DNA from 3 places in the Bradyrhizobium sp. LeoA1Lang genome. Region 1 is predicted to be linked to each of the others. Evidence: riboswitches for the same ligand, from Rfam matches in the RefSeq annotation. Region 1 holds a riboswitch; each other region holds the start of a gene.

Region 1 (7,670 bases):
AGGAATGGATCACGCCGACATGGCGCTGCGGCGAACGCAAATTGCAGGGGTCCTTGAAGGTGATCCAGGGATGCCCGGTTTCGAACAGCATGGTCAGCATCTTGCGCCAGAGATCGACCGCGCGGATCTTCTTGGATACGCGCATCTCGCCGCGCGCGGCCTTGTCTTCGTAGGACGCGTAGCGCTCGGCAAAAGCCTTGCCGTAGAGATCATGCAGATCGGACGTCTCGTCCGGCGAGAACAGCGTCCATGCGCCATCGGCCTCGACGCGCTGCATGAAGAGATCGGGCACCCAGTTGGCGGTGTTCATGTCATGGGTGCGGCGACGATCGTCGCCCGTGTTCTTGCGCAGGTCCAAAAATTCTTCGACGTCGATGTGCCAGGTCTCGAGATAGGCGCAGACCGCGCCCTTGCGTTTTCCGCCCTGGTTGACGGCGATCGCGGTGTCGTTGGCAACTTTAAGGAACGGCACCACGCCCTGGCTCTCGCCATTGGTGCCCTTGATGTGCGCGCCAAGCCCACGCACGCGGGTCCAGTCATTACCGAGGCCGCCGGAATATTTGGCAAGCAGCGCGTTGTCCTTGATCGACTTGAAGATGCCGTCGAGATCATCAGGAACAGTGGTGAGAAAGCAGGACGACAGTTGCGGCCGCAGCGTGCCGGAATTGAACAGCGTCGGCGTCGACGCCATGAAGTCGAAGGAGGACAGGAGATTGTAGAACTCGATCGCGCGTGCCTCGCGGTCGATCTCGCGCAAAGCCAGACCCATGGCGACACGCATGAAGAAGGCCTGCGGCAATTCGATCCGGTCGCCGCGGACATGCAGGAAATAGCGATCATAAAGCGTCTGCAAGCCGAGGAACTGGAACGCGAGATCGCGCTCCGGCTTCAGCGCCGCGGCGAGCTTGTTCAGGTCGAAGCGGCCGAGCTCGGGATCGAGCAATTCGGCGCGGATGCCGGCCTTGATATAGACCGGGAAGTATTCGCCATAACGCACGGCCATGTCCGCCTGCGACGCAGTGGTTGGTGCGCCCTGCACGAAGGACAGCACTTCGGTGCGGAGCTTGTCGAGCAGCAGGCGCGCGCTGACATAGGCGTAATTCGGCTCCTGCTCAACCAGCGTGCGCGCCGCCATCACGCTGGCGAGCGCGAGTTCATCCTGGCTGATGCCGTCATACAGATTGCGCTGGATTTCTGCCACCACAGGCGCGGCATCGACGCCGTCGACCCCGGCGCAGGCCTCGCCGACGATCATCGCCAGCCGCGCATGGTCGAGCGGCACCTTGTTGCCGTCCGCGAGCGTGACGTGGATGATTGGGCCGGCCGCGGCCTTTGCTGATTTCGCGGCCTGCTGCTCGGCGCGCTGCCGCGCCCGCTCCTCGCGATAGAGCACGTAGGCGCGCGCCACCTTGTGATGGCCGCTGCGCATCAGCGCCAGTTCAACCTGGTCCTGGATGTCTTCGATATGAAAGGTGCGGCCTTCGCTCATCCGGCGTGACAGCGCGCCGACGACTTCGGCGGTCAATTCCTCGACCGCTTCGTGCACGCGGCGCGACGCAGCCGCCGTATGACCCTCGACCGCGAGGAAGGCCTTGGTCATTGCCACCGAGATCTTGCCGGCATCGAATTGCGACACCGTGCCGTTGCGGCGGATCACCTGCATCGGCAGCCGCGCCTCCGGCGCCGCGATCGATTCGGGGCGCAGGTGAATGAGAGACGACGCGGTGGCTTCGCGATCGAGAGAGAGTGACATCTTGCAGACCCCGTGATGTTTGTTGGGGCCGGATGCCGGAGGCGACGCTGCGTGATGATGCCGGCGGCGCACCGGCATGAGCCTGCAAGCGACCGCCGGGACACCCCGCCCGTGGACGTTATTTGCTGTCACGGCAGGTCTCCTGGCTCGCAGGTCGGCGTTACTCCCCGTCTTCCCAATGCGATCCCGCATCAGTGACGTCTAAAGTCGGGAGCAACTCACTGCTTACAGTTGCGGGGGCAGCGCCGGATTCTCGCGATAAATGCGCGATCACTGGCTTCCCTCTTAGCCACCATTCCTTGCGTCATGATGGACCGTGACAGCTACATCTGGTGCGATTTGGGGAATGGTGTCAATGGGACGTATGGGCGAAGCGCAAAAATTTCAGCCCATGCCGTTGACGCTGTGAACAACCGGCGCCACGCGCACGTGATGCCATCCGAGTTGACGTTCGCGCGATCTTGCCGGTAAGTGAACGCGTCGTGGTTCTTCGGAGAGATCTTTTTTCCGGAGCTAAGAGGGAAGCCGGTGTGAAGCCGGAGCTGCCCCCGCAACTGTAAGCGGCGAGCCGCGGTCCACAATTGCCACTGAAGCCTGCAAAGCTTCGGGAAGGCCGGACCGCAGCAACGACCCGCGAGCCAGGAGACCTGCCTCGACAACATACACGTCCTCGGGCGGGGTGTCCCGGTGGTGCGGTTGCGATTCCGTGCACACCTCGCGCAGGGAATCCAGACGTGTCACTACGGCCTTTGCCCCCAACTCATGGGGTTAAGCCAATGTCTTCCACTTCACTTGCTGTTGCATCTCTCGGAACGCCGCGGATCGGTCCGCGCCGTGAACTGAAATTCGCGCTGGAACGCTTTTGGTCCGGCGCATCGGACGAAAAGACGCTGATCGAAACCGGCATCGGGCTCCGTGCGGCCAATTGGGCGCGGCAGAAGAAGCTCGGTATCACCGTGATCCCGTCGAACGATTTTTCGTTCTACGATCAGGTGCTCGACACCTGCGCGATGGTCGGCGCGATCCCGGAAACCTATGGCTGGACCGGCGGCGCAGTGCCGCTTGCGACCTATTTCGCGATGGTACGCGGCACCAAGGCCGACGCGCATGACGAGGCCTGCGGACATGGCCATCACGCGCACGGCGTGGCGGCGCTCGAAATGACGAAATGGTTCGACACCAACTATCATTACATGGTGCCGGAGCTTCGCAAGAACCAGTATTTTGCGCTCGCCTCGCGCAAGCCGATCGAAGAGTATCAGGAGGCGAAGGCACTGGGTTATCAGACGCGCCCCGTGCTGATCGGCCCGGTCACGTTCCTGAAACTGGCCAAGTCCAAGGACGCGCATTACGACACGCTGTCGCTGCTCGACAGGCTCTTGCCGGTCTACATCGAAGTGTTGCGCGAGCTCGTTGCCCGCGGCGCGGAATGGGTGCAGATCGACGAGCCCTGTCTCGCAACTGATCTGGACGCCGCCGCTCAGCAAGCCCTACGGCGCGCCTATTCCGGAATCGCCAAAGCAGTGCCGGACATCAGGATCATGCTGGCGACCTACTTCGGCGGGCTCGGCGGCAATCGTGCGGTCGCGTTTGACCTTCCGGTCGCCGGCCTGCATCTCGATCTCGTGCGCGCGCCTGAACAGCTCGGCGATCTCATGGATGTTCCGAAGCAGCGCGTGCTGTCGCTCGGCGTGATCGACGGCCGGAATGTCTGGCGCGCGGATCTGAGCCGGATCCTCGATCAGCTCGAGCCCGTTGTCGCAAAGCTCGGCAAGGAACGCGTCCAGATCGCGCCATCGTGCTCGCTGCTTCATGTGCCAATCGATCTCGCGCTGGAGACGAAGCTCGATCCCGAGGTGAAGACCTGGCTCTCATTCTCGGCGCAGAAGCTCGAAGAACTTGCCGCCCTCGGCGCGGCTCTTGGAAGTGGCCGGGCCCATGCGTCCGAAGCGATCCGAGCATCCGATGCCGCCGCGGCCGCGCGCAAGATCTCGCCGCGGATTCACGATGTGAAGGTTGCCCAGCGTCTCGCCGCCATCGATGACGGCACGCGCCATCGTGCCAGCCGGTTCGCCGAGCGCGTCGAGGTGCAGCGCGAGCGGTTCAACCTGACGCGCTTCCCGACCACGACCATCGGCTCCTTCCCGCAGACGACCGATGTCAGGAACGCACGCGCCGCGCATGCCAAGGGCGCACTCAGCGATACCGCGTACAAGACCTATCTGCAGCATCAGACCGCGCGCGCCATCCGTTGGCAGGAGAACATCGGGCTCGACGTCCTGGTCCATGGCGAGTTCGAGCGCAACGACATGGTGCAGTATTTTGGCGAGCAGCTTTCCGGCTTCGCCTTCACCGAACTCGGCTGGGTGCAGTCCTACGGCTCGCGTTGCGTCCGGCCGCCGATCCTCTACGGCGACGTCTCGCGACCGCAGCCGATGACGGTCGAATGGTGGCAATTCGCGCAGTCGCTGACGACAAAGCCGGTGAAGGCGATGTTGACCGGCCCCGTGACCATCCTGAACTGGTCGTTTGTCCGCGACGACCTGCCGCGCAGCGAAGTGTGCCGGCAAATCGCGCTCGCTATCCGCGATGAGGTGCACGATCTCGAAGCGGCCGGCGCCGGCATGATCCAGATCGACGAGGCAGCGCTGCGGGAAGGCCTGCCGCTGCGCAGGTCGGAATGGAAGACCTATCTCGATTGGGCGGTCGACAGTTTCCGCATCTGCGCCTCCGGCGTGCAGGACGAAACCCAGATCCACACCCATATGTGCTACTCCGAGTTCAACGACATCATCGACGCCATCGCGGCGATGGACGCCGATGTCATCTCGATCGAGACCTCGCGCTCGAAAATGGAATTGCTCGACGCCTTCCGAAATTACCGCTACCCGAACGAAATCGGCCCCGGCGTCTACGACATCCATTCACCGCGCGTGCCTGACATTGGCGAGATCACCGATCTCCTCAAGCTCGCAAGGCAACGGCTCTCCGATACCCAGCTCTGGATCAATCCCGACTGCGGCTTGAAGACCCGCAAGTGGGAGGAGGTGCGTCCGGCGCTCGCCAACATGGTCGCTGCGGCGCGCGAATTGCGGTCGCTTGCCTAAACAGTGAGGCCCCGTCTCGTATCCTGCGGCGGCTCAAGAAGGAGAACCCCATGCGCTTCTGGATTCAATGCACGAGGTTCGAGACGGGGCAGCCCATCCACATCAACATCGCGCTCGTCGGCAGCATGTGGCGCGACGGCGAGCGCACCGTGCTTGCCTTCGTCGGCGGCGATGGCGAGAGGATCGATGTCGCCGAAACGCCGGAGCACATTCTGGCCGTACATCTCGGCGCGCCCGGGAGGGCATGACGATATGCAGTCGGTTAATAACGTCATTGCGAGGAGCAAAGCGACGAAGCAATCCATTTCGCCGCTTGCGGAGGTATGGATTGCTTCGTCGCTTGCGCTCCTCGCAATGACGGTGTCGTCCTGGCGAAGGCCAGGACCCATAACCACCGATGCCTGTTGTGGAGCGAGCAAGCAGATACGGCTTTGCGCACCAGGAGCATCTGTGGTTATGGGTCCCGGGTCAAGCCCGGGACGACGACGGAACGTGGTCGGGAGCAATCAAAAAGCAAAAGCCCGGCGCGAGGCCGGGCTTCTGTGCGTCTTGCCTCTCTGATCGCGCCTACGCCTGAGGCTGCGGCTCCAGGCCGGGGTCCGGATCTGGGCGCGGGCGCGACTTGCCGGCGGGCGGCACGGCGGAGGCGCGCGGCGTGGTCGGCTCGAGCACGGACTCGCGGTTCGGCTTCTTACCCTTCAAGAGATCGACGATCTCGTCGCCGGTCAGCGTCTCGAACTCGAGCAGGCCCTTGGCCAGTGCTTCGAGATCGGCGCGCTTCTCGGTGAGGATTCGCGTCGCCTCGTTGTAACCTTCCTCGACCAGGCGCTTGATCTCGGAGTCGATCTTCTGGACCGTCGCCTCCGAGGCGTTCTGGGTGCGCGACACCGACATGCCCAGGAAGACCTCGTCCTGGTTCTCGCCATAGGAGACGGTGCCAAGCTCTTCCGACAGGCCCCAGCGCGTGACCATCATGCGCGCCAGACGTGTCGCCTGCTCGATGTCGGAGGCCGCGCCCGAGGTGACTTTCTCGCGGCCGAACACCAGTTCTTCCGCCACGCGGCCGCCCATCATGATGGCGAGCCGCGAGGTCATCTGCTCCAGCGACATCGACAGCTTGTCGCGCTCCGGCAATTGCATGACCATGCCGAGTGCACGGCCGCGCGGAATGATGGTCGCCTTGTGGATCGGGTCGGTAGCGACGACGTTGAGGCCGACGATCGCGTGGCCGCCTTCGTGATAGGCGGTCAGGAGCTTCTCTTCCTCGGTCATGACGAGCGACTTGCGCTCGGCACCCATCATCACCTTGTCCTTGGCCTCTTCGAACTCGGCCTGCGTCACCATCCGCTTGTTGCGGCGGGCGGCGGTCAGCGCGGCCTCGTTGACGAGGTTCATCAAGTCGGCGCCCGAAAAGCCCGGGGTGCCGCGCGCGATGGTCTTCAGGTTGATATCGGGCGCCAGCGGCACCTTGCGGACGTGAACCTTCAGGATCTGCTCGCGGCCGACGACGTCAGGATTCGGCACCACGACCTGACGGTCGAAGCGACCGGGCCGCAGCAGCGCCGGATCGAGCACGTCGGGCCGGTTGGTGGCGGCGATCAGGATCACGCCCTCATTGGCCTCGAAGCCGTCCATCTCGACCAGCAACTGGTTCAGCGTCTGCTCGCGCTCGTCATTGCCACCGCCAAGGCCGGCACCACGGTGACGGCCGACCGCGTCGATTTCGTCGATGAAGATGATGCAGGGCGCATTCTTCTTCGCCTGCTCGAACATGTCGCGCACGCGCGACGCACCGACGCCGACGAACATCTCGACGAAGTCAGAGCCGGAAATGGTGAAGAACGGCACGTTGGCTTCGCCCGCGACCGCGCGCGCGATCAGCGTCTTACCGGTGCCGGGAGGGCCGACCAGCAACACGCCGCGCGGAATGCGTCCGCCCAGGCGCTGGAATTTACCGGGGTCGCGCAGGAATTCGACGATCTCCTGCAGGTCCTGCTTGGCTTCGTCGACGCCGGCGACGTCCTCGAACGTCACCCGGCCATGCGCCTCGGTCAGCATCTTGGCGCGCGACTTGCCGAAGCCCATCGCCTTGCCGGCGCCGCCCTGCATCTGTCGCGACAGGAAGATCCACACGCCGATCAGCGCGATGAAGGGCAGCCAGGAGACCAGGAGCGAAACGAACCACGGCACGTTGTCGCCCGGCGGCTTCGCAGTGATCTGCACCTTGCCGTCATAGAGGCGCTTCACCAGCGTCGGGTCGTTCGGCGCGTAGGTCTGGAAGCTCGAGCCGTTGGTGAAGGTGCCATGGATTTCCGGGCCCTGGATCACGACGTCGCGGACATGGCCCTGGTCGACTTCGCTGAGGAGCTGCGAGAACGAGATATCCTGCGAGGACGCGCGCTGACCCGGGTTCTGGAAGAGCGTAAACAACGCCAACAGCAGCAAGACGATAATGACCCAGAGGGCGAAATTCCGCAGATTGGCGTTCATTGATCTTCCTTCGTGGTCGCGCGGATCGCGGCCTCAAAACTATCCTCGGGCGGCCTGGGGCAGGCACTTCAGGAAATCCCTGGGAATCCCCCCTTCAGCGACTGCATACAATTTAGGTGCCGTGGGAGTATATGCCAAGGGAACTGCACAGGACTATTTAGCGCATCCTAACCCGATTCCCGGTCAAATAATGGCGCAAACGTCCGGGTTTTAGGGGGGTAGTTAAGCGGATATGACGGGAATTTTCCTATTCGCCTGAATATCAGCGGGCCCGGCTCCGGCGCGGTGGTGCCGGCTCGACCCGGATCCGCCCATTGGCG
Region 2 (7,670 bases), on a different contig from region 1:
CGCATGCGTTCCGGGGTCAACGGCTCGGTCTCGTGGAAGAGGCTCACCGCCTCGTCGGCTGAGGCTGGGCATTTTTTGACCGACAAACAAGATTCACAACCTGGGGGGTGGGAGTTCGTGGATGCCATAGAGGCGTGCCACCAGGTTTCCACTCTCGCTCGTCTTTTCGCCTGCTCAGTCGCCGCCTACGGCTACTCGGCCTCGGCCTGCGGCGCCTTTCGTCCGATCGGGGGCGATGCAAAGCCCCAATTCTACTTCTGCAATTGGCCGGAGACGTGGACTGCGCTCTACACGCAGCGCAATCTCGCGCCCCACGACTTCACCATCACGGAGGTCCGGCGGCAATCCAGTCCTTACACCTGGCTGACGGCAAAAGCCGCGCGGCGGCTCTCTGCCAAGGAAGAAGCATTCTGGAAGGAAGTGACCGAGATGGGCTGGGCGGATGGATTGTCGATCCCAATCCATGGTCCGGGCGGACAACTCGCTTTCGTGACCATGACCGGCGGCGAGCGAACGGCAACACCTGTCCAGCGTGCGCATTTGCGATGCCTCGCAATTCTCACTCATGAGCGTGCGCGGAAATTGTGTGGCTTCGAGCGCGAGCAAGGGCCGCGCGACCTGCTGACCCCTCGTGAACTGGAATGTTTGCGCAAGGTGGGGGCGGGCAAGTCCGACCGCGCCATCGGCGAAGACCTCGGCATCGCGCGCACGACCGTCAAATATTACCTCGACCGCGCGCCAGAAACTTGGCGCGCGCACCCGCGCGCAAGCATTCGCGCAGCTCGCATTGTGGGGCGAAACATGAGTGGGATTTCTCGATGTCCCCCTCCAGTTGGCGGGGATACGGCTGGGAACGCTGCCGCTAAACATGGCGCTGGACAGGAATCGTCAGGTTGGGGATGGGGCGTGACGGATCGTTGGAATGCCGTGCGGACGGCGGCAGTGGCATGTGCAGCCGTTATCGGCTCGCAGTTTGCGCATGATGTTGCAAGTAATCGCGTCCTCGCCGCTGATGTCGAAATCACGGCCAACACACCGAGCGTAGATCTCGATACGTTTTCCGGAACGACAGCGCATATCGCCAATGGCGTCACGGTCGGCAGCGGCGGAACGGCCATATCGGCAACCCTGCAGCCGTGGTCGCTGACAAATGACGGTACGGTGTCCGGATCCAACACGATCGGGCTCAAGCAGGGCGGGACCATCACCAACAATGCTGGAAAGACAATCTCGGGGACTTTGACCGCGATTACCTTCGGCTATTTCGATTCCGTTGCCCATCTGCCCTCCGGTGGCGCGGGAACGCTGAACAATTACGGGACGATCACTGGTGGTGGAGGGGAGGGCGTGACCATGTGGATGGGGGGGACGGTCAACAATTACTTCGGCGGCACGATCAAGACGGAGACCGGCCTCAATGCGGTCTCGATCGGGCAAGGAACATCACGCACACTCTTCAATAGCGGTACGATCAGTGCCACACGCACGAGCGGTTACAGCTCCGGCGTGCTGATTCAGGGCGGCCCTTCGGCTTTCACAAATACCGGCACCGGCGTCATCCACGGCGATTTTAACGGCGTTTATGCGAGTGCCAGCGCTGCGTTCACGTCCTTTAGCAATGCGGGCACGATAAGGTCGTCGCGCGGATCGGCTGCCGAAATCTGGGGCGGCGGTACGGTCGTCAACAGCGGCACTATCGAAAACCTGGGAAGCGGCTCGGCGGCGGATTCGAACGGAATTCTGATTCGAAATAACGCTGCGGCTGAGGTGACCAACAGCGGCACCATCACGGGCGGGGTCAATGCTATCAACTTCGCGCTTGCTGGCGGCAGCCCCGCCGGCGCGACGCATACCTTGCGCTTGCAGACGGGCTCCGCGCTCAACGGCAATGTCGTGGGCGGCAGCGGCGCCGACAATTTGATCCTGGAAGGGACCGGCACCGAAAACATCGCGAAGTTTCAGAATTTCGAAACGCTGGCAATGAGCGGCGTCGACTGGACGCTGAGCGGCTCGGGCACGTTCTCCACGAGCACGACCGTGCACGCGGGCACACTTCGAGTGAACGGGCAGCTCAATAGCCCTGTCGTCAACGTGCGAAGCGGCGGCACGCTCACGGGCAACGGAAAGGTTGTCGGCAACGTCACGAATGCCAGTGGCGGCAACGTGCGGGTTGACAGTGGCACGCTGGCATTCGACGGCAATTACATCCATCAGATGGGCGCGTTCTTCACCGTTGGCGTCACCCCTTCGAGCAGTGGCGCGCTCCAGATTACGGGGGCCGGCCATACCGCCACCCTCGACGGCGGCACCGTGCGCGTCATTGCGAGCCCCGGCAACTATGCTCCGAATACGCAATACACGATCCTGACCACGACCGGCGGCCGCACCGGCGCCTTCAGCGGAGCCAGCTCGAATTTCGCGTTTCTTGATCCGTCGCTCGCCTACGACGCTAACAACGTGTACCTCACGCTGGTGCGCAATAGCGTCGATTTCGCCGGCATCGGCAGCACGCCGAACCAGATCTCGGCGGGACGCGGGCTTGAACTCCTCGGCATGAACAATCCGATGGTCGGCGCAGCGCTTCTGCTGACGCCGGACCAGGCGCGCGCCGCGTTCGACAGCGTGTCGGGCGAAGTCTATCCCAGCCTGCATTCGCTAATGGTGGACGAGAGTGCGCTGTTGCGCGACGCCATTCTTGGCCGGCAGCGGCAGGACACCGTGCAAGAGCCAACCGGACAACAATCGATCGCGCTGGCGGATGAGGACGATGCCGCGCTGTCTTATGCAAAGAAAGCGCGCAACGCCAAGGCCGGCCCCCAATGGCCGGTCAAAGCCCAGCCTCCTGTCATCGCGCCAGTCTATTCCACATGGGTTCAGGGCTACGGCAACTGGACGCGGCTGAACGGCGACGGCAATGCCGCGACGCTTCGTTCGGCCACCGGCGGCGCCGTCGGCGGTGTCGATGTTACGCTCGATCACATCTGGCGATTTGGCGTTGCAACTGGCGGCGGGAGGACGGACGCGCGTGTCGATGCTCGCCTCTCATCCGGCACGATCGACACATTCCACATCGCAGCTTATGGCGGTGGCCAGATCGGCGACATCCTGCTCCGCACGGGGGCCGCCTACTCGCGTCACGACATTTCGACGACACGAATGGTCGCTTTCCCCGGCTTCGGCGACATCGCCAAGGCGAACTACAGCGCCGGCACGGCCCAGATCTTTGGCGAAGCTGCACATCGCCTGCAGACCGGCTGGATGACCACCGAGGCCTTCGCGGATCTCGCTTATGTCCGCATCCGCAGCGACGGCTTCAGAGAAACCGGAGGACCGGCGGCTCTGACCGTGGCCGCCAACGACACCTCGGCAACGTTCACGACCCTCGGTCTTCGTGCGCAGGCTCCGATCCCTGCACCAGGGCCCTGGCTGACCACGGCTCGCGGCGCGCTCGGATGGCAGCATGCCTATGATAACGTGACGTCTGCCGCATCGATGTCGTTCGCCGCCAGCCCCACGCCATTCGCCATCACCAGCGTTCCCATCGCGAGAGATGCCTTGCTTGTGGAGGCGGGTCTCGACACGTTGATGCGGCAAGACATGAGCCTGGCCCTGCTCTACACTGGCCGGATCGCCACTGATGCCAGTTTGCACGCCGTCAAAGTCAACGTCGCCATCAAGTTCTGAGAAATTGTTGACGATGCCCGAGACGAACCACATCGCAAACAGCAAACAGGTCGCGATGCCGATCCAGCGATGGGTGATGTAAAGCCACCGCCGTCCTCGCCGGATTATGGCGCGACGCATGATCAAAACTTCACGTTGATGGACACTTCTGCCGTGCGCGGCATGCCGAGCAGCCATTGCCCGGAAGGCGCGGACGTGGCGTAGACGGTGTCGAAGAGATTGTAGATACGAAGCGCGACCGCTGTTTGCTCGTCAGGCTTCCAGCGTAGTCCGCTGTTGACCACGGTGTAGGCGGGCCGAAGCTGGGTATTGGCGTTGTCGGAAAAGGTTTGCCCCACGATCTGCACACCGCCATAGGCGGACCAGTTCGGCGCGAAGTCCCAGGTCACCCAGACGTTCGATACCTGCTGCGGCACGTTGAGAGGAACGTTGCCGGCGTAGCTGACGAGTTTGCCGCCTACCACCTGGCTGAAGTTGTCGTACCTGGCCTGCAGCACCGCGAGATTGGCATCGACACGCCAGCCATCGTCTAGCGCCAGGCCGATCGACGCTTCGATCCCGCGCGAGGATTGCTGGCCGACTTGCAGCGCGAGGCCGGCGGGATTGTTGGGATCTGGGACCAGCAGGTTGTTCTTGACGATTTGGTAACCTGCCAGCGTCCATTCACCACGACCGCCCCAGAACGACTGCTTGATTCCGATCTCGCTTTGCTTGCCCGTGGCAAGCTGGAAGCTTTTCTGCGTGGCCGACAGCGAGATGAGATTGGTGACGGGATCGACGGCTGTCGCATACTGTCCGTAAAATGCGAGGTTCGAGACCGGGGTGTAGACCACTCCGGTTCGCCAGCTCGTACCCGACAGCGAGATATCGAAATTATTCGTTGGTGTCCTGTAATCGGTGCGGTCGACATCCGGTCGGTCGAACCTGATGCCGCTTACAACGGACAACTGATCGGTCAGCGACAGCCGGTCCTCGGCAAACAATGCGTATTGATTGACAATCGCATTGTAGCCGGGCGTGGTTCGCGTCGTCGTGACCGCAAACGACCCCATGTCGCCGGCATAGGGGCTAACCGAAGACGCGCCGCCATAGGGTGAATTGTTGGTGTGGGTAAAGTCCACCCGGTTGATGTCGAAACCCGCAACGAACTCGTTGGCGAAGCCCAGCAGATGGCCACGAAACGTTGCGTCCATCCGGTTGCCGACCTGAGCCTGGTCGTGGAAGATCTCGATGTAGCTGGTTCGGTTGATCAACTGTGTCGTAGGATTCCAACTATAATTCTCGACATCACGCCAGTGCCGACGGCTGGTCAGGTAGTAGAGTGTGTTCTGGACCTTGACTCCGTCCGCCGCGTCCCACTCGGTCTTGAACTGGCTCCAGTTATCCTGATAGCGGATCGCGCTGTCGAGCACGTTGTAGTTCTTGAACCGCAACGCGTCGTCGATTGCGCCGTTGATCAGCGGTGTGCCGAAATAGCGCGAGGGGCTTCGATTGCCGTAGTCGTTCGAGAGTGTGAAAGCGAGGTTTTCGGCGGCCTGGACCCGCACTGCGGCGGAGAGGCCAACATTCGATGTCTCGTCGCGGTCAACCCAACCGTTCGACATGTTGCCGACGGCATTGACGCGATAGGATACGTTCGGATTGATCGGGCCGCCGCTATCCACTGCAATGCGTCGCGTCGTATTGGTATCGAGCGACATCTCGGCATCGTTGTAGGGCGTCGTGACGGGTTTTTTGGGGATCACATTGATGATCCCGCCAATCGCGCCTTCGCCGTACAGAACGGAGGCTGGCCCGCGCATGATCTCGATGCGATCCGCCGACCACGTATCGAATGGAAAGGTCACGGTTCCGGCACCAACATAGAGGCGAGTGCCGTCATAAAGCGTCATCACCGAATTGCTTCCGGTGAAGCCGCGTGTGCTGAACGAGAGGCCGCCATTACCGGGGGCCGGGCTTGCGGTAAAGCCCACTGCGTTCTGGGTGACCGCGTCCGTGACACTATGCTGGCCGCGCTCTGCGATGGTCTGCGACGTGATCGTTTCGACGCTGGCGGGCGTCTGCAGTGGAGTGAGGTTGAGGCGGCTGCCACTCGCGTTCTGCTTGTTCAGGCTCAGCGTCGGCGATGGCGTGTCGGATGTTGCGATCGAGGGCATGGCGCTTCGTGCCGCCGCGGCTCGATTCGGCTGAGGTCGCGCCGCCGAAGTTGAACGCTCATGATCGAGGCGCTTGGGTTTTGCCGGAGGCTTTTGCGGCTGGGTAACGCTGACCGGAGGCAAGACATGGGACGAATCAGGCTGCTGGGCCTTCGCCGAACAAGACTCGAGCAGCAGAACCGGGAGGAAATATCTGAAAGCGAGCCGGGCAGCATCACGCTGCCTTGGGATAGTAACGATAGAGAGCACGAGCAGACCTCGGTATGACGTCAGTGGCACGTCACAGCGAACGAGGTCTCGCTCGAACGTGCCTATGGCACGCTGGGCGAAAGCAATGTCTGTACTCCCCGACCGACATTTTCGCGTGTGACCACGGCTGACGGCAGGTCTCCTGGCTTGCGGGTCCTAACCTTTCGTCGCCTTCCCAGGACCGAGGCTCCCAGTGGCGTATGACGAAAGATTCGCCGCTTACAGTTGCGGGGGCAGCCGTGGCTTAGGGGAGAAGTCCCGCACCACGTTCCCTTTTGATCCCCGTCGAGGGGAACCGTCACTCGTGATCTACGGGGGTGTCTGAGCCGAAGTCAATCCTGTCATTGGGCCGGCATCAGGACACCGCGCGGATCCACGTCGCGGCGGAGGATGTGCAACTCTTCCGCTGTCGGCGCCTCGGTTTCGGGAATCGATGAAAGGTCGCCGAGGTCGAATCCGGTGGCGTCCCGCAGCTCCTGCCGGCGGACGCCGCGGTGGATCGAGTGGACCTTCATCCGCCCGGCCTCGCGGTCGAAGTCGAAAAGACATTTGGGGGTGACGACCATGCAGGGGCCGCCCCAGTCAAGGCCGAGCTTCCTGCGCCCGTCGAGCCCTCCCGGGTAGCCGACGCCGGAGACGTAATCGACCTTCTCGACGAAGTTGCGCCGGTCATGGTGTGGCATCATCACATATTCGCGGCGGAACAGCGTCATGTGCTCGGGCTGCAGGATGGGGCCGACGAGGCGAACCTTGGGCCGGTCGTGCGGGCCGACGCAAACACTGTTGATGTTGCCGACGCGGTCCACCTGCACTGCACTGCTGAATCCGAAGCTTACATCGCCGCGTTTGAGCACGAACTGGCCCGGATAGTCGACCATCTGGGACTCGCACGGCAGGTCGCGCAGCATCGCGCTGTGCTCCGAGTCGGGCAGCCGGTCGATCTCGCTGAAGTCCGGGTTATGGTAGCAGCCGGCGAGCAGGATGGTCAGGTTCGGCGCATGCATGCGCTTGGCGAGCTCCATGGCTGCAAGCGGGATGCCGGTCCCGAACAGGGCCGCCGCTGCGCCCGTGAGGAGACCCGTGAAGCCGACCTCGCGATCGGCAAAGCTGCGCGCCAGTGCGACGGCGAGCGTTTCGTTGAGGGTGGCGGGCGCGGTCATGCAAGGCTTCCGAGATCGGTGAGACGGGAAAGTTGGGCGGCGCCGAGCTTGTCCAGATAAGCGAAATGGTCTGCCGTCCGGCGGACCCAATCATCAAGGTATCCGGCGAAGGTGCCCTCGCTTGCAGAGGCCGCCACATAGGCATCGAGATGGGTATCGTCGGCGAGATATCGCCCCAGGGTAGGCGTCGGATGCGCGCCCCATGGGACCTCCACCACGGCGCTGATCCGATAGGAGGGCAGCTCGACGAAACGGGCGTGCCGCTTGATGAAGGATCTTGCTACGATCTTTTCCGCCGTCACGATGACACGCTCGCACGAGCGGGCCATGAGCACGTCGCCGCTTTGCGGCAGCAGCCGCCGCGCCGGCGTTACGATGTTGCCCTGCTCGTCAGCCGCGATGGCGTGGATCACCACCACAT
Region 3 (7,670 bases), on a different contig from region 1:
GGTTTGTCTTCCCGATCCCGCCCATATCGATCTCCCGCCATCACGACATAATGGCTGATTCGGGCGGGACAAGCCGGTCCGTGCGCAGGCCACGGACCGGCCGATTGCTTCAGAACGTCGCGCCGGCCTTTACGAGGAAAGTCCGGCCCGGCAGCGGATAGGCGTTGAAGCGGCCGGGCGTGAAGTTCGAGGCGATGGCGTAGTCGTAATAGAGCGCATTGAGCAGGTTGTTGACGCTGACCGACCAGAAGAAATGCTCATAGGCGCCGCTGAGCTTGAGGTCGATCGTCGCATCGCCCGGAATGCGCGTTTGCGTATTGGCCTGGTCGTTATCCATGACGCGCGAGCTCCAGGCGCGCAGCGTGGCATCGAGCACGAGATAGTTGTCCCAGATATTCCAGGTCACGCCGAGATTGCCGGTGTAGCGCGACACCAGCGGCACGTCGTTGCCCGCGAACTGTCCCTCGCGGAACACAGCGCGCGTGTAAGCCATGCCGCCGCGCAGCGACACGGTATCGCTGACGCGCAGCGAGGCCTGCGTCTCGGAGCCGTAGCGCCGGGTCGGATCGAGGTTGACGTTGAAGAACAGCACCGGGTTGAAATGGATCTCGTTCTCGAGGTCCATGTTGTAGATGCTGGTCTGCACCTGGAAGCGGTTGGTCTTGACGCGGAATCCGCCTTCGACGTCATGCGAGGTCTGGGTCTTCAACTGGAAATTCTGCGGCAGCGGATTGAAGAAGGCGTCGAACGCGGGACCCGTCGAGACGCGCTCGTCGACATCGGGCGTGCGGAAGGCGTGCGCGGCGCGGGCGAACACCGAGAACATTTCGGTGAAGCGGTGCTCGACGCCGACATGCAGCGCGTAGTTGGTTTCGCTCTGGTCGAGCGGCGTCGCCTGCGCGTCGAAGGCGAACGGCGCATTCGGATCGTAGCGATCGCGCGCGCTGAGCCAGGTGTTCTGCACCCGCGCACCATAGGAGAAGTCCGTCGTGGGCAGCAGGCCGACCGTATGCTGCCAGTAGCCGGCGAGCGACTGCTGCGACAGGTCGTAGGTATGGATAGGCGGCACGCCCCGGAACGCGCCGCGCTGCTGGTGGAACGTCGCGTCGTAATAGTCGATGCCGGTCAGGATCGACGACGGAATCCCGAAGATCGAATTGTTGATGCTCAGCCGCGGCGTGATCGACCAGGTCTGCAGCGCGGCGTCATTGTAGGTCGACGCCGCGCTGATCAATGGCGAGGTGCCGAAGAAAGCGCTTTGCGTATCCCTCTGGCGGTAGCCGCCATCGACGATCAGGTCGACGCCGTTCAGAAGCGTCTTGGTGAAGCCGGCCGTCGCGCTCGCGCCCTGCTGGTTGCCGTAGTCGAACGGTGTGGCGGCGCCCCTGCGGTCGGTGACGAGTTGGTTGATGCCGGCGGATGGGTCGACGATCCGGCCACCCGGAAAGCCCAGCTTCTGGTCGTCGCCGGTCACCGTCAGGAATGCTTTCAGGTCCGGCGTCGTGTAGTTGAGATTGCCGACGCCGTTGCGCTGGTCGAGCGCATTGTTCACGCGGTAGCCGTCGGACTTGATGCCGTTGCCGTAGAACGACGCCGACCATGGCCCGGAATTCATCGCGGTCGAGATCGCGGCCATGCGCTGGTTGAAGGAGCCGTACCCGGCTTCGCCCCGGATCGAGACCGGCGGGCCGCCGATGCCGGTCTTGGTGACGATGTTGATCACGCCGCCGATCGCGTTGTCGCCGTAGAGCACGGCGCCGCTGTTGCCGCGGGTGATCTCGATGCGCTCGATCGAATCCAGCGGGATGGTCGAGAGATCGACCTGCGCCATGTCGATGTCGTTGAGCCGTCGACCGTTGAGCAGGAACAGCGTGTTGGCGGTGGCGAATGCGCCGAAGCCGCGCAGGTCGACCGAGGTCTTGGCGCCGTTCACGCCGCCATAGAGCGATTGAAGCTGCACGCCGGGCGCCTGCGCGATGATCTCCGGCAAGGTGTGCGATGGCGAATGGGCGATGTCGTCGGCCGTGATCACGGTCGAGGACGTCCCGACGATGCCGGCGAACTGCGGGCTGCCGCCGCTGCCACCGGATGAAGCTCCGCCAGCGGCGGTGCCGCTGGACCCTGCGCCGCCGGCCGGCTGCGCGGTGGTCGGCACCTGGCCCGGCGCGGGACGCCGGGGGCCTGGAGTGCCGTCGGAAGCGGGCTTGGCACGGGTGCGGTTGTGGTCGCCGGGCGCTCTGACTTCGACCGGTGGCAATTGTTCGGAGGACGCTTGCTGCGCCAGCGCGGCAGAAACGTACAAGGCGGGCGCCAGCATGCTCGACGCGAGCAGGAGCGCCCGGCGTTGCTTGGTGGCGGTGATAGCAGAGAACATCGGCGAGACCTCGGTATGACGTCAGTGGCACGTCACAGCGATCCGAGGCTCACCATCGCGTTTCGCGCTTCAGGTGAAGCAAATGCCTGTACTCCCCGACCGACATCGTCGCGTGTGACCACGTAAGACGGCAGGTCTCCTGGCTCGCGGGTCGTTACCCTTCGTCGCCTTCCCAGGACCGAGACGCCCAGTGGCATAAGACGAAGGATTCACCGCATACAGTTGCGGGGGCAGCCGCGGCTTGAGGGAAGTTTCCCGGTACCGCATTCCCTTTTGATCCCGATAGGAACCGTCGGGGCCATCTAGGATTTTGGCGGCACGTGAGTCAATCCCGGCGAACTGCGGCGCCCCATCCCCAATACGCTTTTTTGTTCCGGTGTCGCTTGTCTGCCACCGAATTCGCTGCAAGAAGCAGGGCGCGATGAGTGCACAGGATTTCACGATAGCGGCGGGTCTCGCCGCGCGACGACGGTTGGGCGCGACCGTTGCAATGATTGCGTTGGTTGCCCTGCTGATGCTGATCTCGCTCGGCACCGGCCCGGTGCGGCTGTCGCCGCTGACGGTGATCGAGGCGCTGTTCGGTGGCGGTAGCGATGTGACGCAGGTGATCGTGCGCGAGATCCGCCTGCCGCGGACCATCCTGGCATTCGCGATCGGCGCCATTCTCGGCCTGTCAGGCGCGGCGCTGCAGGGCCTTTTGCGCAATCCCTTAGCTTCGCCCTCGTTGTTCGGCGCGCCGCAATCGGCGGCGTTCGGTGCGGTGCTGGTGATCGCGCTGGGGCTGGCCGATGTCCGCTCCTATGCGCTGCCGGTCGCCGCCATCATCGCCGCGTTCGGCTCGGTGTTCGTGCTGCTCGCGATCGCTGGCCGCAATGCGGGGCTGTTGATCCTGATCCTCGCCGGGCTTGCGATTTCGAGCCTTGCGGGCGCTGCGACGGCGCTGGTGATGAACCTCGCCAGCAATCCGTTCCTGGTGCTGGAGATCGCGTTCTGGCTGCTGGGCTCGCTGGAGGATCGCAGCTTCCAGCATGTCGCGCTGGCGCTGCCGTTCATCGTTGCTGGTGCAGCCATCCTGCTCTCGCAGGCCAGCGCCTTCCGTGCGCTCACGCTTGGCGAAGAGACCGCGCAAAGTCTCGGCGTCGATGTCGGCCGCCTGCGGCTGTTCGTGATCACAGGCGTTGCGCTCGGCGTCGGCGGCGCGGTGGCGGTCACCGGCACCATCGGCTTCATTGGCCTGGTCGCGCCGCATCTGATGCGGCCCGTGATCGGCCACGACCCGGCGCGGCTGTTGGTGCCGAGCGCGCTCGCCGGCTCGGCGCTGTTGCTCGCGGCCGATATCGCGGTGCGCATCATCCCGTCGACCTCGGACATCAAGGTCGGCGTCCTGACCTCGATCATCGGCGTGCCGTTCTTCCTCTATCTCATCATGCGTGAGCGCCGCGCGCTCGGCGGAGGCGTCGCATGACGGCGCTTGTCGCGGAACATCTCAACGTCGCGCTCGCCGGCCGCCGCGTGCTCAGCGACGTGTCGCTGCAACTCGCCTCAGGTCATCTCGTTGCGCTGGTCGGTCCGAACGGCGCCGGCAAGACCACGTTGCTGCGCGCGCTCGCCGGCCTCATTCCCTCCGATGGCGTCATCAGGGTGGGTGGCGAGGCGCTCGCCGCGCTGCCGCTGCGCGAACGGGCCAAACGCTTCGGCTATCTTCCGCAAGGGCACATGGTGCACTGGCCGCTACCCGCGCGCGACATCGTCGCGCTCGGCCGCTATCCGCATGGTGCCACCGATCCGGCACGGCTGTCCCCGCGCGATGTCGAGGCGGTGGTGCGGGCGATGCAGGCCGCCGACGTCATGGAGTTCGCCGAGCGCCGCGTCACCGAGCTTTCCGGCGGCGAGCGCAGCCGCGTCGCACTGGCGCGCGTGTTTGCGGTGGAGGCGCCGATCATCCTGGCGGACGAGCCCACCGCCTCGCTCGATCCGCGCCACCAGATCGACGTCATGAAGGGGTTGCGTGCGGCAGCCGACAAGGGCGTGCTGGTGATCGTGGTGACGCACGACCTCGGCCTTGCCGCACGTTTTGCCGACCATGCGTTGGTGCTGGCGCAAGGGCGCCTCGCATCGCAGGGCGCGCCGGCGGATGCGCTGTCGGAAACGGTCATGGCCGATGTGTTCCGCGTCAGCGCCTTCCGCGCCGAATATCAGCGCGAGACGGTGATCGTGCCGTGGGCGGAGATCTGATGCGGCGCCTCGCTGCATTCCTTGCAGCGTTCGCCCTGTCCACCACTGTCGCGCTTGCGGCGAGCGCGCCGCGCATCGTCTCGATGAACGTCTGCAGCGATCAGTTGCTGCTCTCGCTCGCCGATCCCCAGCAGATCCTGGGCCTCAGCCGATTCTCCCGCGAGGCCTGGCAATCATTCGCCGCCGACACGGCGCGCCGCTTCCCGATTCTCTCCGGCGGCGCGGAGGACGTGCTGGTGCTGAAGCCCGACATCGTCGTCGCCAGCCTGTTCGACAAGCGCGCGACGCGCGAGCTCTTGAAAGCCAACGGCCTGCATCTCGTCGAGTTCACCGTGCCGCGCACGCTGGACGAGGTGAAGGACCAGATCCGCGAGATGGGCGAGATCGTGCGGCATCCGGACCGCGCAAAGGTCGCGATAGCAAGGCTCGACGCCGCGATCGCCCATGCGCGCGAGGCCGCGACCGGCAAGCACTATCGCGTGCTGCCGCTGGCGCGCCGTGGCTGGGTGTCCGGCAGCGACAGCCTGGTGTCGTCGCTGCTCACCGAAGCGGGCCTCCTCAATTCCGCCGGCGACCTCGGCGTCGCGGCCGGCGGCTACGCCTCGCTGGAAGCGATCGTGCAACTGAGACCGGACTTCATCCTGGTCTCGGAGGCCGGTGACCGCGCCGAAGACAACGGCCGCGCCTTCCTGCTGCATCCGGCGCTGGAGCACTTCTATCCGCCGGAGAAACGCATTGTGCTTCCCGAACGTCTCACCGTCTGCGGCGGCGTGATGCTCGCCGACGCGCTGGACGTGCTGACGAAGGAATTGCAGCGCGTGGCGCGGTAGCTCCATCCCCCGTCATTGCGAGCGCAGCGAAGCAATCCATCTCTCAGCTCGTCATTCTGGGGCTCGCCAACGGGTCCGCGCAAAGCGCGGCCCGATGACAGGCTCCGCGAGAACCCGGAATCCATTCTTCCACTTGCGCATGCGGCGCAATGGATTCCGGGCCTGCGCCTTCGGCGCATCCCGGAATGACGAGCGGAGAGATGGGTGCGCTCGCCCCGAATTACGCTTCCGTTTCATCCGGGGCTACGGCCGTAACCATTATGATGAAGGCGCGCCCAAATCGCGCATTGCGACGGCGCGCGCGGAATAGCAGGATCGCTACGGTGTTGCGTTTTGTACGATAGGCAAAGGAGAGCATCATGCCAGAGTTTGTGGTTGAATTCGGCAAGGACGGCGGGCGGGTCGAGGCCGACGGCCGGCTTGATGCGGCTGCCTTTCATCGCAACCATCAGCCGATCTGGGCGGTGCTAGAAAAATTTCTTTTGGGCCGATCCGGCGACGTGCTGGAGGCCGGCAGCGGCACTGGCCAGCACGTCGTGTATTTCGCGGAGCGGACCCCCGACATCATTTGGTGGCCGAGCGATTTCAACGACGCGCATCTGAAGAGCATCGCGGCCTGGCGCGCATACGCCGCCCTTCCGAACATCCGTCCGCCGCTGAGGATCGATCTCTCCGATCCGGCCTGGCCCGGTGCTGCGCCTGAGGGCGGCGAGCTGCCAAAGCTGCTCGCGGTGTTCTGCGCCAACGTGATCCACATCGCGCCCTGGCGCGTCGCCGAGGGCCTGTTCGAAGGCGCCGCCCGCCGCCTGCGCGACGACGGCCGGTTGTTCATCTACGGCCCCTTCAAGCGCGACGGCAAGCACACCGCTCTCAGCAACGCCGTGTTCGACACATCCTTGCGCAACCAGGATCCCGACTGGGGCGTGCGCGACATCACCGATATCGAGAAGCTGGCGGGGCGCGTCGGTCTGTCATTGGAGGAGGCGGTAGACATGCCCGCGAACAACATGATCCTGGAATTCGCGTGCGCGTGATCGCTCCCCCGCGTCATTCCGGGGCGCGACGAAGTCGCGAGCCCGGAATCCATTGCGCAGCATACGCGGGCGGAAAAATGGATTCCGGGTTCACGCTGCGCGCGCCCCGGAATGACAGCGGTGAGTGGAACAATCACGCACCATCCACCCACCCGATCTTCTCCCGCAAGAACCCAAGCCCCAGCGCCATGAACGCGGCGCGTTCCTTGTTGTCCTTGCCGTAGCCGTGGCCGCCGGCGGCGGGCTCGTAGAGATGGGCCTCATATCCCATTGCCTGCAGCTTGGCGGTCATCTTGCGGGCGTGGCCGGGATGCACGCGGTCGTCGCGGCGCGTGGTCGCGATCAGGATCGGTGGATATGTCTGGCCGGGCTTCGCCATGTGATAGGCGGAGTAGGTCTGCAGCCACGCCCATTCTTCGGGTTTGTCGGGATCGCCATATTCGGCGATCCAGCTCGCGCCGGCGAGCAGCTTGGTGTAGCGGCGCATGTCGATCAGCGGGATGGTGCAGAACAGCGCGCCGAAGCGTTCGGGATAGCGCACCAGCATGTTGGTGATCAGGATGCCGCCGTTCGATCCGCCTTCGGCCGCGATCCGCCCGGGCCGCGTGACGCCGCGCTTCACCAGATCGGCGGCGACGGCCGCGAAGTCGTCATGCGCCAACCGCTTGCCCGCATAGCGGCCGGCGTCGTGCCAGCGCGTGCCGAACTCGCCGCCGCCGCGGATATTGGCCTCGACAATGGTGCCGCCGCGCTCCAGCCACAGCTTGCCGAGCGCGGGGTTGTAATACGGCTTCATCGCAAGACCGAAGCCGCCATAGGCGGTCAAGTGCACCGGCGCATCGCCGGTCTCGGTCGCGGGGCCGGTCTGCACGTAGGGGATGCGTTCGCCGTCGATGGAGATGGCCTCATGCTGGGTAACCACGAGTCCATCCGCGTTAAACGTCTTCGGCGCCTGCTTCAGCACCGTGGGCGCTCCGACCTTCTCCATCAGCATCAGCGAGGACGGCGTCAGCGGGTCCTGCACATTGGCGAGCAGGTCGCCCTTGCTTTCGGAAATATGGCTGTCGAGGCGCCAGACATCGACGACGCCGATCCCGGGCAGCCCTTCGAGCCGCTCGCGCGTCCAGCCACCAGCCGATGGCGTGCAGATCTCGAACACCGGCCGCAGTTCATCGAGGATCGACAGCACCAGCCGGC

Evidence for each region. Region 1 has a riboswitch for cobalamin ahead of metE (5-methyltetrahydropteroyltriglutamate--homocysteine S-methyltransferase). Riboswitches for the same ligand answer to the same signal wherever they lie in the genome.
Region 2: it holds a riboswitch for cobalamin, as region 1 does, so the genes downstream of both, ACZYOF_RS10175 (TonB-dependent receptor) here and metE (5-methyltetrahydropteroyltriglutamate--homocysteine S-methyltransferase) in region 1, are expected to answer to the same signal.
Region 3: it holds a riboswitch for cobalamin, as region 1 does, so the genes downstream of both, ACZYOF_RS36645 (TonB-dependent receptor) here and metE (5-methyltetrahydropteroyltriglutamate--homocysteine S-methyltransferase) in region 1, are expected to answer to the same signal.

The regions. Positions count from the first base shown of each region.
Region 1 covers NZ_JBVAPG010000080.1:3,357-11,026, forward strand. The annotation lists gene ACZYOF_RS24880 (ribonucleoside-diphosphate reductase subunit alpha) at 1-1,753, opposite strand, end outside; cobalamin riboswitch at 1,869-2,087, opposite strand; cobalamin riboswitch at 2,220-2,422, shown strand; gene metE (5-methyltetrahydropteroyltriglutamate--homocysteine S-methyltransferase) at 2,530-4,860, shown strand; gene ACZYOF_RS24890 (hypothetical protein) at 4,911-5,108, shown strand; gene ftsH (ATP-dependent zinc metalloprotease FtsH) at 5,428-7,350, opposite strand; gene tilS (tRNA lysidine(34) synthetase TilS) at 7,613-7,670, opposite strand, start outside.
Region 2 covers NZ_JBVAPG010000021.1:580-8,249, forward strand. The annotation lists gene ACZYOF_RS10170 (autotransporter domain-containing protein) at 118-3,684, shown strand; gene ACZYOF_RS10175 (TonB-dependent receptor) at 3,807-5,840, opposite strand; cobalamin riboswitch at 6,205-6,404, opposite strand; gene ACZYOF_RS10180 (CoA-transferase) at 6,431-7,249, opposite strand; gene ACZYOF_RS10185 (CoA transferase subunit A) at 7,246-7,670, opposite strand, start outside.
Region 3 covers NZ_JBVAPG010000181.1:1,435-9,104, reverse strand. The annotation lists gene ACZYOF_RS36650 (hypothetical protein) at 1-25, opposite strand, end outside; gene ACZYOF_RS36645 (TonB-dependent receptor) at 110-2,374, opposite strand; cobalamin riboswitch at 2,487-2,683, opposite strand; gene ACZYOF_RS36640 (FecCD family ABC transporter permease) at 2,865-3,839, shown strand; gene ACZYOF_RS36635 (ABC transporter ATP-binding protein) at 3,836-4,609, shown strand; gene ACZYOF_RS36630 (ABC transporter substrate-binding protein) at 4,609-5,439, shown strand; gene ACZYOF_RS36625 (DUF938 domain-containing protein) at 5,799-6,473, shown strand; gene ACZYOF_RS36620 (prolyl oligopeptidase family serine peptidase) at 6,607-7,670, opposite strand, start outside.